DNA from 3 places in the Paenibacillus shenyangensis genome. Region 1 is predicted to be linked to each of the others. Evidence: riboswitches for the same ligand, from Rfam matches in the RefSeq annotation. Region 1 holds a riboswitch; each other region holds the start of a gene.
The links. Region 1 has a riboswitch for cyclic di-AMP ahead of H065_RS0124160 (C40 family peptidase). Riboswitches for the same ligand answer to the same signal wherever they lie in the genome.
Positions count from the first base shown of each region.

Region 2: it holds a riboswitch for cyclic di-AMP, as region 1 does, so the genes downstream of both, H065_RS0119875 (hypothetical protein) here and H065_RS0124160 (C40 family peptidase) in region 1, are expected to answer to the same signal.
Region 3: it holds a riboswitch for cyclic di-AMP, as region 1 does, so the genes downstream of both, H065_RS0123425 (resuscitation-promoting factor) here and H065_RS0124160 (C40 family peptidase) in region 1, are expected to answer to the same signal.

Region 1 is NZ_AOIG01000039.1:9,456-12,589, reverse strand. It holds gene H065_RS0124170 (hypothetical protein) at 133-426, shown strand; gene H065_RS0124165 (GNAT family N-acetyltransferase) at 582-1,079, opposite strand; gene H065_RS0124160 (C40 family peptidase) at 1,529-1,999, opposite strand; cyclic di-AMP (ydaO/yuaA leader) riboswitch at 2,011-2,149, opposite strand; gene H065_RS0124155 (YwhD family protein) at 2,683-3,134, shown strand, end outside.
Region 2 is NZ_AOIG01000025.1:105,994-109,127, forward strand. It holds gene H065_RS0119860 (GNAT family N-acetyltransferase) at 1-96, opposite strand, end outside; gene H065_RS0119865 (hypothetical protein) at 125-448, opposite strand; gene H065_RS0119870 (oxidoreductase) at 578-1,264, opposite strand; gene H065_RS0119875 (hypothetical protein) at 1,398-1,811, opposite strand; cyclic di-AMP (ydaO/yuaA leader) riboswitch at 1,930-2,099, opposite strand; gene H065_RS26455 (hypothetical protein) at 2,485-2,934, shown strand; gene H065_RS26460 (universal stress protein) at 2,996-3,134, shown strand, end outside.
Region 3 is NZ_AOIG01000034.1:41,702-44,835, reverse strand. It holds gene H065_RS0123435 (HD domain-containing protein) at 1-198, shown strand, start outside; gene H065_RS0123430 (TatD family hydrolase) at 248-1,015, shown strand; cyclic di-AMP (ydaO/yuaA leader) riboswitch at 1,211-1,443, shown strand; gene H065_RS0123425 (resuscitation-promoting factor) at 1,758-2,861, shown strand; gene rnmV (ribonuclease M5) at 3,038-3,134, shown strand, end outside.

The sequences.
Region 1 (3,134 bases):
GAATGATGGCGTTACTTAAAAAGCTGATACTTTTTTATCGACAGAATATGATACTTTGTTAAGAGTTTTTTGAGTTATAATGGAAAGAAGTTGGCAATTGTGACAATATGAGCAGTTGAAAGGAGGAAAGGTATGGGAGTTAAACATGGTCGCGAATACGAGGAAATTCTGACAGATCTGACTGCAGCACTGGATATGATACCGGACAGCTATATGTTTTTTCATATGGAATCCGAAGAATGGAAAGCGCTTCAAGATAGTGAGAAGCGCGAAGTACAGGAAGCGCTGGCAGAAGATCTCTTCTATGCATTGGGTTCGGAGCCTGTTATTCATGTAGGCAGTGGGATTGTTATTCATGATCCGGATACGCACCGGATCAATATTCTGATTGGTGAAGAAGAGATGACTTTTGTATCACTGATCTAATACCGATCATTAATGTGCGTTTATATATACGCTGTTGGATCATATAATCAAGGGTCGCGGCATATTGGCGGCCCGCGCAAAAAAGCACAGCTCGCAGCATATAGACTGCGAACTGTGCTTTTTACTATGGGCAAATTTTATTGCCGGAAATAGGTTCAGGAAGTCTGCTTGTTATACACCATACAATAAAAAGGCTTCATGTCATCGGGTGTACGCCGTGTATACGTATCGGTAATATGAAAGCCTGCTTTTTGGTAGGTACGAATGGCACGTTGATTCCAGGTGAGTACCTCCAGATCAATCTCTGCCTCCGGATTTCGCTGAATAGCTGTCCTCACAACTGCAAGCGTAAACTCTGTACCATATCCATTACCGCATAGATCAGGCCGCATGCCTATACCCAGTCGAATAGTCTGTTGTAAAGGGAAAAGCTGAGCAAATCCGGCTAATTCCTCTTTGGCATCCAATACAGCCAGATACTGCTGCTGTCTCAGTTCGGGATCTCCAAATTCGATCTCCAGCTCCTGCATCTGATCCCAGGACATCCATCCGTAAATATCATAAGGGGGTTCATACACCCATTCGCATATTTCGGCAGCTTGCTGCTCATTGAGGGGAGCAGTATGAAAATGAGGGGTAGAAAGGTGACTCATAGCAGCATCTCCTCCTTGTATATAAATGGTATCTCGCTTGCTTAGACCGTATCCTTTGTATTTACTACAAATTATAAAAGTGGTCCGGTTGACATTCAAGCTTTTCGGCAGAGAATCATTAACATTGAAATACTATTCATAATCCAAAATAAACAGGAACCGGCAGATGGTCATTTTATTAGGGCAACCAACACATTTGTATAAAGAAATTAAATATTAATTTTTACTGGAAAAAGTGTTTACCATAATTACGATCAGGGTACTATATAGTAGACATAACTACCTGAACAGTAGGCTTATAAATGATAGTAATTATTTCCTCAAAATATGTAACCTATTCCCAGGTTGTTACGTCTTATAAATAAGCAATAAAAAAACCGCAAAAGATTCTGGCGGGAATCTCTCACGGTTGGTAAATGAAATCTATATAAAGATAGAATAGCTGTTAATTACTCGGCTGCATAGCTGCTGTAAGAGAAGTTGCTCATTACACGCTTAGCGCCCACATAGCGGTTTTGGTAGTAGTCCATATCAAGATTATCAATTCGTACGCCTTTGGATGTAGAAGCGTGTGCGAATTGAGTGCTGCTTACCATAACGCCCACATGAGAAACGCCTGCCCCTGTAGTGTTAAAGAATACCAGATCCCCAGCTTGCAGATCATTTTTGGATACAGCGTCGCCGACTTGGTATTGAGAAGTCGATTGACGAGGCAGATCGATGTTCATTTGACCGAATACATATTGAGTAAATCCGGAGCAGTCGAAACCGCTGAAGGATGTTCCACCAATACGATATGGTGTACCCATGGCTGGTTCGATGATCTGGTCCATTTTGGAATTTGCGCTTGCACTGCTAGTCCCCATAACAGTAAACGCAATTGCGAATCCCATTACTGCGGCGGTTAGTTTCTTTTTCATATTCAAAATCATTTGTCCCCTTCCAATGCCTGCGAGGTTAGCTTAAGGATTCGGTAGAAGGTTTCCCCTATGATCCCTCCGAAACAAGATCAATTCACCCAAAACGGTTCCCCCGCTTCCCGGTGCCACGGAATTTGGCTTCACACTTATTGATTGCACCGTAGTCCATATTCGATTCACGACAAATTTCATCTTTTCTGACAAAAGTTACAAGCTTTATTGTTAAAGTTTACAAAGTTGTTACTAATAACTCGCTGGATTTATTTTAACAGAGGTTTTTTACTTTGGCAAACGTTTATTCATCCTTTTTTAAGGATAACTTGGTAAATGAATGCGTTAGCAAGCGAGAAAGCCCGTCACTATCAGCTTTGTAATTATTAAAAAAATTTAATCTTTGTCTGTCATTTGATGACTGTTCGTACTTATTTGGGCTTATGCTTGCCTGTTCTTTAATCTTTTTCGGTTATAAATTTGTAAACTTTATACATTTGAGACAATTAAATCTCTTTTTTTCTGAAAAAGTGACAGGAATCGACTTTCGTTGGCTTTTAAACTAATATTCGTTACAATAATGATGATGTTATTATGTACAGTAATAAATGAAAACAGCCGGACAAACTCACTTTACCATTATAAACAGTTATGACTCATATATCCAATACAGAGAGGAAGTTAGTAGACTCATGGAACAAAACCAACCGGGTAAAAAAGCAGTATCGCTTAATATTATCAGCAGCAGCACCAAAAGCAGCAAACATAAAGGATTTGGCGCAGGTGCCATTAATCTGAATAATGTTTCTCCTATAATAGTAGATCGTGGCGAAGCGCGTATTGATATTGGCGCTATGCATGCGAAGAGCAAGGTAGAGCGCGGTATCAAGTTTACACCAAACCGTGAAGAGGTGGAAGGCGGCCGTCAGGTCTGGGTGGTCTGGGTAGCCGTAGACAAACTTGCAGAAGGTGCTAATTACGCGGGAGCGACTGCCTGTGAGATGTGGATTAATGAAGAAGAGAAAAAAGGCTGGAAAATTCTCGCCGAGCATGTGAACAAGCTGGACTATGCCATTAAACGCCGTGTCATGCTGGAAGGAATGGATGAAGAAGCAAAAGCAGCTCTCCGTCAGCTGCTGGTCAG
Region 2 (3,134 bases), on a different contig from region 1:
TGGATACAGATTCAGGATCGTATGTGACTCTTCTACCGGGCACAGGGCAATATCCAGCGTTCCCTGTGCAGGCAGGAAAGGGTCGGGCTGATTCATGGTGTTCCACCTCAATTATGACGTGATCTTATTTCTGCAGAAAGCTCGCGGCAAATTGAAGAGCTGCCATGGATTCTTTGACAAAAACGCGGTTCTCCGGTTCCCATTCATTGGCATCATCCATAAAAGAGTCTTCGATAAATTCTTCAAGTGCAGCGGCGACTTTTTTACGCTCTCCTGGAGCGGTTGGTCCTTTGCCTCGCAGCGCCTGAATAGCTGTCCGCATCTGGCGGCAGGAAGTCTGGATAAATGCATAGTCATCTTTATCCCAGGCTTTTGCATTATCCATATCATAAAAAGAAATCCAGCGTTCGATCATTGACGCCGCTTGTTTGGCATCCAGTTGGGGCATGTGAATGTACTCCATTCTATAATTGAAATTCACGTCCGCTTCTACGTGTTACGGACCTGCTTTTACATTATACTTGCTTCTGTACATTTTACCATGTCATCCGGTATAGAGCATGATGAATAATATCGGCTAGCGGGTAGCAGGACGGGCAGCGACCTGCAGCTGATTGGACAAATAGACTACCGTCCCCTGGGGTTTGCGCTGCGCAATCCGGTACATGCCCTCGGCCACAATCTCGGCGGAAATCGCTTTGTACTTGTTCATTGGACCGATGAACAGCGGGGCTAATCCTCGCGCCAATATGGCACCGGTACGTTCACCCAGCCGGAACTCTCTGCGCTTGCCGAGCAGCAGGGATGGCCGCACAATAGATAAGGACTCATACCCGATCTGTGCCAGCTGTTGTTCCATTTCCCCCTTGATCCGGGAGTAAAAGACCCGGGAATGCGAGTCTGCACCCATCGCACTGACTACCAGAAACTGGGTAGCTCCCTCTTCGCGGGCAATACGCGCCAGTTCCAGCGGATAAGTTACATCGATTCGATACATATTCTCCTGCGTCTTGGCTTGGCGAATGGTCGTGCCCAGACAGCAGTATATATCATCTGCCTGCAGCTCGCGGCGCTGCTGCTCCAGATGCTCATAATCCACAATCACCTGCCGAAGTCCGGTATGGTGCTGCCAGCGCTCCACCGGCTTCCGTACCAGTACAATCACTTCCCTGTATTCAGGAGCCTCAAGCAGCAGCTCGGTTAACACCTGACCGACCAATCCGCTGGCTCCTGCAATCAATGCTACTTTCTGTTTCAATGCCATCATCTCCACCTCTAAAGGATCGCCCGGCTGCAACGATAACGGGTTAGCAACCTATTACCCATTTCGGGACATGCAAAAGCGGCGATTCGGCCGGATTCATGATTTTTCCGGCAATATGGAGATGCCAATATATTCACAGTAAAAAAGCGGCACTGCCGCCATTGGTATGGATAATATAATTCGCCCCCAGCCCTTTGTAGATCATGCGTGAATTGCTGCCTTCGGTAATGACATAGACTGGCTGGCTCGTCCATGAACGACAGATCTGAATGTAACGGCAGCAGAGCGGCAGACTGCGCTCAAACAAGTAAACTTTGCCGATATTAAGCTCCGGCATGATCCATAATTCCTGACGCTGTGTATCCAGCAGGATCACATGTTCAAAGCCCATTCCTTCAAAACGCACCTTCTCCGCATAGCTATTCACAATAAGGGCAAACGGGATTTTTTTTACTTTTAACAGCTGGATAAACTGCTCTCCAGCCCGGGTTGCCGGCGATACCAGTATATATTCTTCCGACAAATGATGTTCCTGCTCCAATTCCATTTCTCTTCTCCTCCAGTAGTATAAAGGCAACAAAAAAGAAGCCGAGGAAGAGGTGGTCTTCGTCAGCTTCTTCGACATCCGCGCAGAGATATCCCTGACGGATGGCATGACAATTGTCGCCTCTCTTATTTTCAGCTTACGAGGTTAGCTGCCGGATTCGGGAGTAAGAGTCTCCCTACAGACAGACAGGCATCCATCATATCCTGTCGTCCGATTCACCCCTGAAAAGAAACCGCTATGGCTCTTCTCGATGGTTCCCCCGCTCTCTGTATACAGCATGGCTGTATCACAAAAACTCAGCTGGTATGTGTGCGCTGCGATCAGCGCTGTCTTATGAACTTGAGACGAATCATACTCCCGCTGCTGAACGTTGTAAAGGCTACTCAAGCCGTGTAAAAAGCTACTATACCGAATAAATGTGGAGTAACAGATAGGATACGCTGTATAGCGCTCGTTTCCTCTTGTTTTCGCCATTTTATTTACAGAAAATGAAAATCGAAGCATACGCCAGATTTTGGTAGGCAGCGATAAGATTACCTGGAATGAATACGATTACATGAGGTATTCCTGACAAATATGAGCTGCCATGATGCCAGATGTCAGTTTACGTTCAGCCGAATCCCCCTCTATGATAGCTGACAACTACCATTCCCCCCTGAGGAGCGTGCCTTTCATGCAAAATGTATTATCGGTCCCTGCGCCACTAAATATTCCTGCAATCCCGGCCACCTGTATCGGCTCCCTGGAAATCTATCTATATGATCATCACTGTTTGTCCTTGCCGGATAGCTGTATGATGCTGCATTGTGGTCTGCTGCGTATCTCACTGGCGGGCGGATCCGGCTGGGCCGAGTATGAATTCTCCGATGGACAGCGTCGATTGGATCTTGTGCGCTGGGCTTCCGTATTTCGGCGGCTCAAAGGGCTGACCGTACAGCAAGCACTGGTGTATGTGGAGATTCACCGGCAGGTCTGGGGCCATACCCGTGCCCAACTGGCGATCGAAGCACTGCATAATTATACGATTCGGCAAAATGAAGCTGAGGATTCGGCTCCTTTCAGACAGCCTCTGACAGAGCGTCAATTTCTGGGCGATTATGCACAGGCTTATTATTCTTTTTGAGCGAAGCTGGTTAAGAGTTCATTATAGATACAATAATACGTACCGAACAAAGGAGAATCCGATGATGAATGACGAGAAAATTATGGTCGGGGTCTACTACGGCCCTAATGGCGAGCGACTGATCAGGCGGGGTATTCGGCTAGCAGAGCTGCTTCAATCTCCGCTATACGTCATCACCGTATTGAATGAACCGGTTAGTG
Region 3 (3,134 bases), on a different contig from region 1:
TTGAATCGTCAAAACAAGGTGCAGGAAATCTCGGAAGTGTCTGACGTGGTACGATCCATTAGCGGCATCCATCGTGGTCGTTATCATCTGTACTTTCCACAGGAAAAGCTGGAAAGGGTAAAAAATCAGCTGTCTAAGCAGGTAGCAGATATCTTTGAAGACAAACTTGGTCCTGCACAGATGGAATTCGAAATTTAAGTCTACGGATTAAAAATAGAGTATTAGGGAGTAAAGGAGAGTTAAACATATGTTATTTGATACACATACGCATCTGGATTCCAAAGATTTTGATGAAGATCGCAAAGAAGTCATCGAGCGTGCTTATGCAGAGGGTGTAACGCGGATGGTAAATGTAGGATTTGATCGTGAGACGATTCCGACTACCATGGAACTTGTCGAAGCCTATGATTTCATCTATGCAGCTGTCGGATGGCATCCAGTCGAAGCGATTACGATGCAGCCGGGAGATCTGGAATGGATTGAATCTTTATGCAAACATGAAAAAGTGGTCGCTATCGGCGAAATCGGACTGGATTATCACTGGGATAAATCGCCAAAAGATGTTCAACATCGTGTACTGCGCGAGCAAATTGGTCTGGCACGATCCATTAATATGCCGATCGTTATCCACAATCGTGAAGCCCATGAAGATATTGTACGTATCCTGAGAGAGGAAAAAGCATCTGAAGTCGGCGGCATTATGCACTCGTTTTCGGGCAGCTGGGAGACCGCCAAAATGTGCCTTGATATGGGCTTCCATTTATCGTTTGGCGGGCCGATTACTTTCAAGAATGCGAAGCAGCCCAAAGAGGTGCTTCAACAGGTGCCAATGGACCGGTTGTTACTCGAAACGGACTCCCCTTATTTGACACCTCATCCTTATCGTGGGAAACGAAATGAGTCGGCTCATGTGCGTCTTGTCGCCGAGGCAGCTGCCGAGCTAAAAGGGGTCTCGCTGGAAGAAATTAGTGAAATCACGACGAAAAACGCCCTTACATTATTTGGCATACGGTGAAAAAGGGAGAAAAACCACTGAAAAACCGAGCTATACCGATATATGAATGAATTTTAACGAATAAACGCTAAAATGTTACAAGATTTTAACTACTTTTTAAGAAAAACGGAGTTGCCTATCGCTTTACAGTGGGGTTGAGTTCAGGATATCATTTCATCAGTGATTTAATCTTGTTATTGATAAACGAGATTCCATGATTCGGTCTCGCTGAGTTTCCTACATAGGAGAACGGGGGAACCAACAGCTGCCTTCAGCATTTAAACCAGTAGTAACGGAAGGCAACTTGTCTGATTCCTGATACAGGGTCTATGGGGTGAATTGGGGATACTTGCGCCATGAGCGGAGGACTCTTCAAAGGGCATGAAATACAAGCAGTTCAAAATGTCCGAACCCGACAGCTAACCTCGTAAGCGATGCAGAGGCAACCTCGCATTTTCTAGTGTTTCCCGAATGTTGTAATCGTCGGAAGCCAGGAAGAGTTGCTCTTGCGCTTTTCCATAGGCTTCTTTTTGTTTTGGCCAAAAGGGAAAGCAAGAGTGTATTATTCTGAATTTTGCTGTTCAGAATCAGGAAGCCACTAAGACTGACCATGGCGCAGGTACCTATTACATCATGAAAGATTATCGCAATATGCGGATGATCTTACAGCTTTACAAACGGCCTGCGAAAATTCTTATATAGTCGCGTCATATTGTATTTACGTCACAGCTAGACGGCGAGACTATGAAGGAGGACGGAAGAAGTGGGAATGGCTCCTTTCGAAGAAACCCATGGTTCACGCTCATCCAGCATGTCTTACGCGCTGAGTTGGAAGCAGAAAAATCTACGCTTTGCCTCGTTAACTGCATTGGCGGTCATTGCGGTCATCGTTATGCTGCTCGCTATTCTGTATAATCAGGCAGGCAAAAATATTTATGTTGTCATTGACGGTAAAGCCCAGGAGATGGAAACACGCAAGCTGATGCTTTCCGACATGCTGACAGAACACCAGATTCAACTGGCCCCGCAGGATAAAGTATCCATGCCTCTAAACGGCGCGATCCAGGATGGAGATAAGGTCTATATCAACCATGCGGTAGCAGTAAACATTACGGCTGATGGAGGTACCAAAAAGGTATACACCACTGCCAAGACAGTAGGCAATACACTGGAGCAGGCCGGAATCGATTTGAAGGAACAGGACAAATTGAATCCACCAGTCGAAGCTTCGGTTAAGCAGGACATGGATATCAAAGTAATCCGAACAACTTCATTTGTTACGAAGCAGACAGTCAAGCTTCCGTATGATGTAGTGAAGAAGACCAGCAGTACCATGCTGGAAGGCAAAACCAAGCTGGTCCAATCCGGACAAACGGGTAAAGTGGTCCAGTACATCGAGAAAGTATACGAAGATGGAGAATTCGTCTCCAAACGTATGATTGACAAGAAGACAACAACCGAGGTTCAGGACAAGATTGTAATGGTGGGTACCAAGAAAGAACAACCCAAGCTGCTTGCAGCGAATACATCTGATAGTTCTTCCAAATCGGATAAAGGCTTCTCTTATGCTAAAGTCCTCAACAATGTAACTCTTACCGCCTATTCTTCAGGCGAACCGGGTCTGGGTACCACTACCGCTTCCGGTACAAGAGTAACCGAAGGACGTACGATTGCTGTAGATACCAGTGTAATCCCGATGGGATGGTGGGTATACATTGAAGGTATCGGTTACCGCCGTGCGGAAGATACCGGCAGTGCCATTAACGGCAATAAAATTGATGTGTATATAGACAGTCTGAGTCAGGCCAGAGCATTCGGACGCAAGACAGGTTATACCGTGTATGTGATTGGACCGGTAAAACCTTAGTATAGCGCCAGGATAGCTGTTGCCTGCATCAAAGCAGCTGTTGTATGATATAGTTATTATATTAACCATGAGCGTGAATAGAACCGACAAAAAGAAGAGGATGAATCCTCTTCTTTTTGTTTGTTATACTGGAGACAGATTCATAGATGAACGCAGAAAGGAAGCGTACGGCAAAAGTGATTAAAGAAGTGATTGTGGTAGAAGGCAGAGACGATACCGTAGCCATCAAGCGTGCAGTGGAGGCAGATACGATCGAGACAGGCGGATCAGCAA